One region of the Lysinibacillus sp. NPDC096382 genome, then DNA from elsewhere that is predicted to be linked to it. Evidence: riboswitches for the same ligand, from Rfam matches in the RefSeq annotation. Region 1 holds a riboswitch; the other holds the start of a gene.
The links. Region 1 has a riboswitch for cobalamin ahead of ACIQZA_RS23850 (hypothetical protein). Riboswitches for the same ligand answer to the same signal wherever they lie in the genome.

Region 1 (4,643 bases):
AATAAGCTCAACATACGTTTTATAGCCTATAATCATATCACTTTGTTGTAGTGCCTCCACAGCACGAGTCGTAATATGTTTAAAATCTCCAGGACCAAAGCCAACTACGAAAATCTTACCTTTTTGTGCCATTTCGTTACCCCTCTTTCACCTTTTCAATGCCTTTAATGGCTGTTGTTTGTGCTGTACGCTGTAACGAACCTTCCCGCAATGTAAAGACATGCTCATTATGTAACGACTCATGATTTAAATCTTGTACGAGTGCTCTCGCATGCTCCGTTGTTGGCACACGGTACCAATTTCCCTGAGGATATGCAATGACAACACAAGCATCTTTACATCTGCCATTACAGCGAGTTCTCGTCGTATGTATTTCCTTATCAAGCGCCAGCAACTGTATTTCATCACGGATCGCCTGTGTAATGTCCTCAGCATCTTTTTTCATACAGCTACTACCATTACAAATAAAAAGATGTGTTTTCATCCCCTCTAAATTCCAAGTTGTCATAGTCGTTCTCCCCTCATTTGCTTTTAGGAAAAAGAAAAACCTTTACTCTAGACGAAGAGTAAAGGTTTAGTAGAAGCCAAATAAAAACGAATATATACAGGTACTCGCTCTTGCTTCAACTTCTCCCTCCGAAAAGTTTGCATGCATCATCCCATAAGCAGGTTTCCTGACTTAAGCTTCCTTTTACTTTCGCGCCTTCCCAAGTTTTCACTAGTGGCATCCGCGATTTCATCAGCTATTACAGTAGCGGGGGCTGTATCGGACTTTCACCGATTTCCCTATTATCTTGAATATTCAAGCACTTATGGACGTTTTATATGAATTTTTAATATATCAAGTATGCCTCGGCATAATTGCATGACAGCCGCCGGAGGCTTTAACTTCTTTCAGCAAGTACAGGTGTTTTGACACCCGCTGAAAAGAACTTAAATCAGCATTCATCTTACCATCTATAGAGGTAGGAGACTTCTGTAGCTAACGCTTCACTTTCGCTACAAAAGACATTTGCTGAAAGAATTTTAATGTAATTGAAAACTGTTTCTATCATAGCTTATTTTTTAAAAATTTCAATATTACTTTCTTAATTTGTGACAATTTTTTTAAAATTCTATAGAAAAACGCGACATTTCTTTTTGATTTATCTAAATTTTCGACGTAGACTATTAATTTAAAATTTTTCTATAAAAATCATAGCATATATATGGAAATTCATGTTACACTTTGTCGTGAAATCTCACAACTTCATCTTTTTTCGGTGCGAATTGTTCAGCATTTCGCTTAAAAGGGAAGCCGGTTCAAGTCCGGCGCGGTCCCGCCACTGTACTAGGGAGTTTTATAGAGAATGTCACTGTCCAAAGGATGGGAAGGCCTATAAAACGTTGAACTAAAGCCAGGAGACCTGCCGAAAAATATGTGATCGTTTCAACCTACGAGGATGGGTGTGCGGCTTAGCAGATTAGAATTTTATTTGCTTTTTTAGCATGCACTTTTCCACTATCGGAGAAGTGCTTTTTTTCATTCAGAAGAGACTCCATCTCAAGGTAGTAGATGAGTACAGATATGGTTCCAACCGGGCCAAAACACCTACTGAATGAAAAAAAGCTTCCGGCGGATGTCACGGACTTTGAAAGGAATGAATTGTGCTTGCACAATTCAAAATCCGGACGCATTGTTTATCTGCGCGAAAGCGAAGCGGCAGCGGCAAATGTTTTCTGTAGCGAAAGCATAGCGACAGCTACAAATGTTTTCTGTAGCGAAAGCGAAGCGGCAGCTACAAATGTTTTCTGTAGCGAAAGCGAAGCGGCAGCTACAAATGTTTTCTGTAGCGAAAGCGAAGCGGCAGCTACAATTACGCCAAGGCGAAATTTTATCGATCGCATACTAATTCGAAAAATTTTAAAGCTAGGAGGAGAGATTCTTGAAATTTTCAGGTTGGAAGCTTAGTTATTTCTTATTGGCATTTTTATTCGTGCCAAATCGCGCATTTGCGATGCATATTATGGAGGGCTTTTTGCCAATTGAATGGGCGATTTTTTGGTGGGTCGTATCGATTCCATTTATTATTTTAGGATTACGTTCTATTCGAAAAACCATTGAAGAAAATCCTGAAACAAAAATGATATTAGGGCTATCGGGTGCCTTTGCCTTTGTACTATCTGCCTTAAAAATCCCTTCTGTAACAGGGAGTTGTTCGCATCCAACTGGAGTTGGACTTGGGACAGTTCTTTTTGGACCATTAGCGATGAGTGTTATCGGAACAATCGTATTATTATTCCAATCTTTACTGTTAGCACATGGTGGGCTTACAACATTAGGGGCAAATACCTTTTCCATGGCAATTATGGGCCCTATTATCGCTTACTATGTATTTAAGGGCTCACAAAAACTGGGATTATCATTTTCAGTAGCCGTCTTTTTAGCAGCAATGCTTGGTGATTTAGGTACATATGTTGTCACTTCAGTGCAACTAGCTCTTGCCTTCCCTTCTGAAGTCGGTGGCTTTATGGCTTCATTCACAAAATTTGCTGGTATTTTTGCGTTAACACAAATTCCTCTTGCTGTTAGTGAAGGAATTTTAACAGTGATCGTTATGAATTTTCTGAAAAAATACAATGTGAGTGAATTAAAAGCTCTACGTGTTTTCTCAACAAAGGAGGCTCACTAACATGAAAAAGAACTTACTGCTCTTAGCCATTGTTGTGTTCCTAGCAATTATCCCCCTATTTATTCAAAAAGGTGCAGAATTCGAGGGGGCTGATGGTGAAGCGGAAGCAGCAATTAGTGAAATTGATGCTAGCTACGAGCCATGGTTTGAAAGCTTATGGGAGCCACCAAGTGGTGAAATTGAAAGCTTATTATTCGCACTACAAGCTGCTATTGGCGCTGGATTTATCGGCTATTTCATTGGCTTAATGCGTGGCAAACATAAAGAGGGTTAAGCGATGTTACTCATTGATAAGTATGCTTATTTGAATAAATTAGCGTCTGTTCATCCGTTAGAAAAAACGACGTTATCCCTTGGACTACTTATATTGTCGCTTATCATGAGAGATGAACGAATGTCACTCATTACATTTATTGTGATGAGTGCTTTTATCATTTTAGGCGCAAAAATCCCTGCTAAATATTATGCTAAATTACTATTGCTACCTGGATTTTTTTTACTATCAAGTTTAGTGTCAATTTTAATTTCTATAGCGCCAACAACTAGCACGTTACCAACGTATATTTGGTCATTTTCATTTAATAGTTGGACGATTTTTATCGGCAGAGCGAGCCTCGTGACAGCGCAACAGCTTTTTTTCATCGTCCTTGGCAGCATTAGCTGTTTGTATTTTTTAATTCTCACAACATCAGTCCAATCTATTTGTTACGTGCTAAGACAATGGCGACTTCCAACTCTATTTGTAGAGCTAGTAGAGCTAACGTATCGTTTTATTTTTATCTTTTTAGATAGTATGCAAAAAATTCATCTTGCCCAGCAGGCTCGTCTAGGATACAGCTCCCCTATGCAGTGGCTCCGTTCGGTATCAATGTTAATTGCAGCTTTATTTGTCGAGATGTTCCAACGAAGTCGTGAGCTAAACAATGCGATGGAAGCGCGTGGTGGCGAAACTGTTTATTGGCAAGACGATGTTACCTATAACGCGAAAAATTGGGTAGGTATTGCTACTATTTTTATACTCCTCATCATTTATGGAGGGTTTTTCTGATGACAGATTTATACTTTGATTTAACACATTTATCCTACGCTTATGCAGATGGAACTTATGCCCTAACAGATATTACACTTCAAATTCCAAAGGGGAAAAAAATCGCTTTACTCGGTCATAATGGAGCTGGAAAATCAACGTTATTTCAGCATTTAAATGGTATTTTGAAGCCTACCGCTGGAAGTATATCCTTTTGTGGCAATGACCTGAACTATAGTAGAAAAGCATTAAAAAAATTGCGCCAACAGGTTGGTATTGTTTTTCAGGATGCCGACAATCAGCTTTTTTCTGGCACAGTTAAGCAAGATATTGCATTTGGTCCTTTGAATCTTGGCTGGACAACTGAAAAAATTGAAGAGAAAATTGCGTGGGCTGTCGCTCAAACCGAAGTCGAAGCATTGCTAGATAAACCGATCCATTTTTTAAGTGTTGGACAGAAAAAACGTGTCGCAATGGCAGGAGTACTTGCAATGGAACCTTCCGTTTTATTATTAGATGAACCGACAGCTGGACTAGATAATTATTATAGTGCACAAGTTTTAAAGTATTTAGCTACGTTAGAGAACGATATACGAACAATTTTACTAGCTACGCATGATATTTCATTAGCCTATGAATGGGCAGATCAAATAATCGTGATGGAAGCTGGGAGAATTATTTATAATGGAGATCCAGTTGCAATGTTCTTCCAAGAGGATTTGCTTGAAAGAGCCCATCTTGAACGCCCATGGGTCTTTGAAATGGCCATTGCCTTGCAAAAGAAAAAGTTATTTAAAAAAAACATTAAAATGCCCCGTTCGAAGAAAGATTTACACAGACTTCTTGAGCAGCTTTAAGACAATTTGTTCATAGTTGGTACAATTCAATTATGGTTGAATCCAAGCTCCTACTCCAATCTCACAAATCGAGTAGAATGTTTCGAC
Region 2 (4,643 bases), on a different contig from region 1:
AAGAACGTAAAGAAGGAATTGTTTCATCATCACGCTTAAACGAAATTATGCAAGAAGCAATAGATGAAGGCTATGATGGTTCTCTTGATAATCCTTCACTGCATTCATGGATATGGACACCACATTATTATATGACACAATCTCCTTTTTATAATTTTCCATATTCATTCGGATATTTGTTTGCATTGAGTTTATTTGCAAAGGCAAAAGAAGAAGGTAAAGAATTCGAAAGATGTTATTTAGATTTGCTTCGCGATTCAGGGAGTATGTGCACAGAGGAATTAGTGATGAAACATTTAGGTGATGATATCACTTCGGAAGCTTTTTGGAAAAAGGGAATAGAATTATGCATTAAAGATGTGGATGAATTTATCAAATTAAGTAGAGAGTGTATCATTATTTAAAGATGACGAACCTTAATGACAAAAGAAAATAATCCAACCGCCATTTGTAAGTGGACTTTCCCAGTAGCCTTATACTAAAGGTGCAGATGAGGTGAGGTAATGGTGTTAAGAAAATATTTAAGTATTATTTCATTGTTATTGTTTTCTTTGTTCATTATTTTCGCCTTTATTACACCAATTGAAGTGAACGGAACCTCGGAAATTGGGGACATTGTGGTTATTTCTTTAATAATCGCTTCATTTCTAACTGCATTTTTTAGCCAAAAGGGGAAGTTGAGAATTTTTGCGTTAATTGTTTCCGCGATGCCACTGCTTTTTCTACTAGGATTGATAGTACTACCGATATTTTATTTATTAGAGCAATAAGCGGGTACGTTCTTTGAAGATGGTGAAGTTATTAATATTCAATTCACGAATATCAAAACAAAAAGACAGAGTTCATTAGGTGAATCTGAAACTTTAACACCAAAATTCTTTTTAATCCTACCAATATGGGCTATTGGGGTACTATTGATGTGGAAATTTCTTACCAAAAACAAATTGGAAAATGCTTTTTGTTTCAGAATAATATTGAGCAACTCTATTGCTTTGGTTAACTATTCCTATCGGTTTAAAGTTTGCGTTTCAATTTATATAAGAAGATCGAGGAGAAGATATATTTGTTGTTTGATCACCTAAATGGGTTTGAAAATTGATAAATAGAGTGGTGATAAAGTGGACAATGCAAATTCTTTATGCCGTTTTCGAGAATGATATTCAATTGCCGATTTTGGATATTACACATCCCCTTTTCAACGCAAGTATTGATGAACAAGCGTATCATTTGAGCTGTCTCAAGTCAGCCAAGAGCATTGAATCATTAAAAAAGATGCCTGGCTTTATCCGCAACATCTTTGTGAAAATGTCGAATGTTGACAATTCCTATCTTAGCGGCATGCGTACTTTGCTGTACAAACTTGGCCCCGACTTAACCAACGGGATAAAATTAGGTTTCCGGGACAAGTGGGCGGTGAAGCAAACTTCTTTCATGGGACTCCGGATCAGGCTGAGGGATCTTTGCCGGCGCCAGTCGGAAATTTTGCTCCCCCAGCTCAAGCAATTCCCTGAACGGAACCTTTGTTTCTTCAATATCGCTGGGGGAGCCGCTACCGACAGTATTAACACCTTAATTCTCATTCAAGAATCGGACCCAGAATTATTAAAGGAACGCAAGATTGAAATCAATATTTTAGATATCGATACTTACGGCCCCAATTTTGCCAAACGATGCATCGACGTTTTGAAGAAGCCAGGGGAACGCTTTCAAGACCTGGACATTACCCTCAATATTATTCATTATGACTGGAATCAACCAGAGGCATTATTAAAGATGTGTTTAGAACGTTTCGACTGGATTCAGCTCTGTTCATCGGAGGGCGGTCTATTTGAGTACGGTTCGGATTCAGATATCATTGAAAATCTAAACCATTTCTATACTAACTCTCCGGAGGACGCTAGGGTCACGGGTTCATTAATTTTTGACCGAGCGCATGTAAATCCGGGATACTTGGGATTTACAGAGTTTGTTGGCGTGCAAATCCAATATCTTGGGCTAGAGGGATTGCAGCGGATTTTAAGTCAAACCTCTTGGGTTTTGGAAGAATCCCATGAAATTGATACGATCTATCTTCTGTTTTCATTGAAGAAGCGTGACTAAAAATAAAAAGTAGTTACATGAGGCCAGGGTTAAGTTAGTCATAATATATAAGATTTTTATTATATTCAGAAAATGAAATTGACGTGAACATTAGCGCATGTTATGTTTAATACTAATTTCATAGCAACCATTACAAGTTTGAGTGAAATAAACTTTCATTCAATTAAAAGGAAAATGGGTGTAAATCCCATGCTGTCCCGCAGCTGTAAATGAGGAGTTTTGTTTCGATAACCACTGAGTAATTACTTGGGAAGGTGAAGCAAAATCATGATTCATGAGCCAGAATGCCTGCTTGTAAAGAGATTCATTGATGATCTACGAAAGATAGGGAGATGGATAGAGGCTTACTTATAGTAAGTTATTCTGTCCTTATTCTTTTGGAATAAGGTTTTTTTTATGCCTTCTTTCAATCTTTAGATTCTTCATTTAGTGCACCACAAACAAAGAAGGAGACAGAAAATGAGATTGACAAAGTATTTACTTCCTTTCACGCTTATTTTGATGTTCAGTTTACTCACTGGCTGTACAAGCAATGAAAAGGGAGAGACAGCATCGAAACAACAGACAGACGAAAAAATGATAACGATTGGGTGGCCATTAGATGTAGGTCCATTAAATCCCCATACATATTTACCAAATCAAATGACAGCACAAGCAATGGTCTATGAATCATTGGTTGAATATAACGACGATGGGACAATTACACCGAAATTAGCGGAAAGTTGGGACATCTCTAATGATAAAACTGCTTATACTTTTCATTTAAGAAAAGATGTTAAGTATTCAGACGGAACAGCTTTTAATGCAGATAATGTAATACGAAACTTTGATGCCGTTTTAGCAAACCGTGATATGCATTCTTGGATGGGTATGGTAAACCATATAAAAGAGGTTGTGAAAGTGGATGAATTTACAATTCGTTTGCAATTGGATGAACCGTATTATCCTGTTTTAAACGAACTTGCCTTTGTAAGACCTTTCCGTTTTTTAGGTGATAATGGATTCCCTAAAGGTGATGCGACCCAAGATGCAATTAAAGCGCCAATTGGGACAGGCCCATGGGTTTTAACAGATTACAAAAAGGATGAGTACGCTCTATTCAGTCGCAACGAAAACTACTGGGGGGAAAAACCTCTTGTAGAACAAATAAAAGTAAAAATCATCCCTGATTCAGAATCTATTTCATTGGCCTTTGAAAACGAAGAATTAGATTTAATATATGGTCGAGGCATTATTAGTTTAGATAATTATACATATTTAAAAGATAGTGGTAAATATAAAACCGCTACGTCTGAACCTTTGTCTACAAAAGCGCTACTGTTCAATACACAGTCTGGCCCGTTAGCAGAATTGAAGGTTCGCCAAGCGATTCAATATGCAATCAATAAGGAACAAATGGTTGATAGTATAACACATGGTACAGAAAAGGTTGCCAATACACTTTTTTGGGATGCTATTCCATATGCCAATATTGATTTAGCGCCAATTTTATATAATCCCAAAAAAGCACAACAATTGCTAGATGAAGCGGGATGGAAGCTACAGAAGGGTGAAAAAATTCGCTCTAAAAACGGACAGCCACTAACATTAGATTTAATCTACATTGCTACAGATGCGATTCAAAAGCCAATGGCGGAACTAATGCAAGGTGAACTAGCAAAAATAGGGGTACAGTTGAATTTAGAAGGCGCAGATGTGATGGTAGGTCTGCAAAAATTAATGGATAATCAGGTTGATATTAATTTCTGGCGTACAAATGGACCACCAACAGATCCACATAGCTTTGCTAATGAATCAGCTACACCAAACGCTAATGGTGTCTATGAAGCAAAATTAGGCTTACCAAATGCCAAAGAAATCGATACTAAAATTCATCAATTATTAGTAGGTACAGATGAAAAAGAGCGCGTGCAACTTTATACGGATATTTTAACAAAGTTCCATGACCAAGCACTATTCTATCCTATATCTTACGAAACCAATAACGTGATTTATCAGCCATATATGAAAGATTTTGCTCCACGTGCATCTGAATATGATATTCCATATGCACAAATGGAAAAAGAAAAATAACTGTAAAAGAGAGAGTATGTCGATCAAAGACAGCTCTCTCTTTATCATAGGATTGATTAGGAAGTGACAGCATGTATGAATCAACATGGATGTTTTGTTTAAAAAGAATTTTGACATTGCCTTTTGTATTATTGGGCGTATCGATCCTGACCTTTGTATTTATTCGTTTTGTTCCAGTAGAGCCTGCTGAGGTCATTCTTAGATTGGCAAGAGTTGCGTCAACAGCGGAAGCCATTCAAGCATTGCGTGAAGAACTTGGAACAGACAAACCTTTTCTTATTCAATATTTGCTATGGATAAAAGGCGTTTTACATTTAGATTTTGGGACATCTTTTGTTAGTAAATTACCAGTAGCACATGAGCTATTCGCAAAATTACCAGCAACCATCGAATTAGCTGTTGCTGCATTTGTGTTGATTTTAGGAATAAGTATGCCATTAGGGATCATAAGTGCCTTGTATAAGCATTCC

Region 2: another riboswitch for cobalamin. It lies ahead of nikA (nickel ABC transporter substrate-binding protein); the one in region 1 lies ahead of ACIQZA_RS23850 (hypothetical protein).

What each region holds. Positions count from the first base shown of each region.
Region 1 is NZ_JBIWFC010000027.1:39,589-44,231, reverse strand. Features, by position in the region: gene cobJ (precorrin-3B C(17)-methyltransferase) at 1-132, opposite strand, end outside; gene ACIQZA_RS23855 ((2Fe-2S) ferredoxin domain-containing protein) at 137-508, opposite strand; cobalamin riboswitch at 648-829, opposite strand; cobalamin riboswitch at 1,244-1,428, shown strand; gene ACIQZA_RS23850 (hypothetical protein) at 1,556-1,951, shown strand; gene ACIQZA_RS23845 (energy-coupling factor ABC transporter permease) at 1,926-2,672, shown strand; gene ACIQZA_RS23840 (energy-coupling factor ABC transporter substrate-binding protein) at 2,674-2,946, shown strand; gene cbiQ (cobalt ECF transporter T component CbiQ) at 2,950-3,720, shown strand; gene ACIQZA_RS23830 (energy-coupling factor ABC transporter ATP-binding protein) at 3,720-4,556, shown strand.
Region 2 is NZ_JBIWFC010000002.1:258,231-262,873, reverse strand. Features, by position in the region: gene ACIQZA_RS05070 (M3 family oligoendopeptidase) at 1-404, shown strand, start outside; gene ACIQZA_RS05065 (histidine kinase) at 504-770, shown strand; gene ACIQZA_RS05060 (hypothetical protein) at 1,126-2,100, shown strand; cobalamin riboswitch at 2,218-2,410, shown strand; gene nikA (nickel ABC transporter substrate-binding protein) at 2,560-4,173, shown strand; gene nikB (nickel ABC transporter permease) at 4,245-4,643, shown strand, end outside.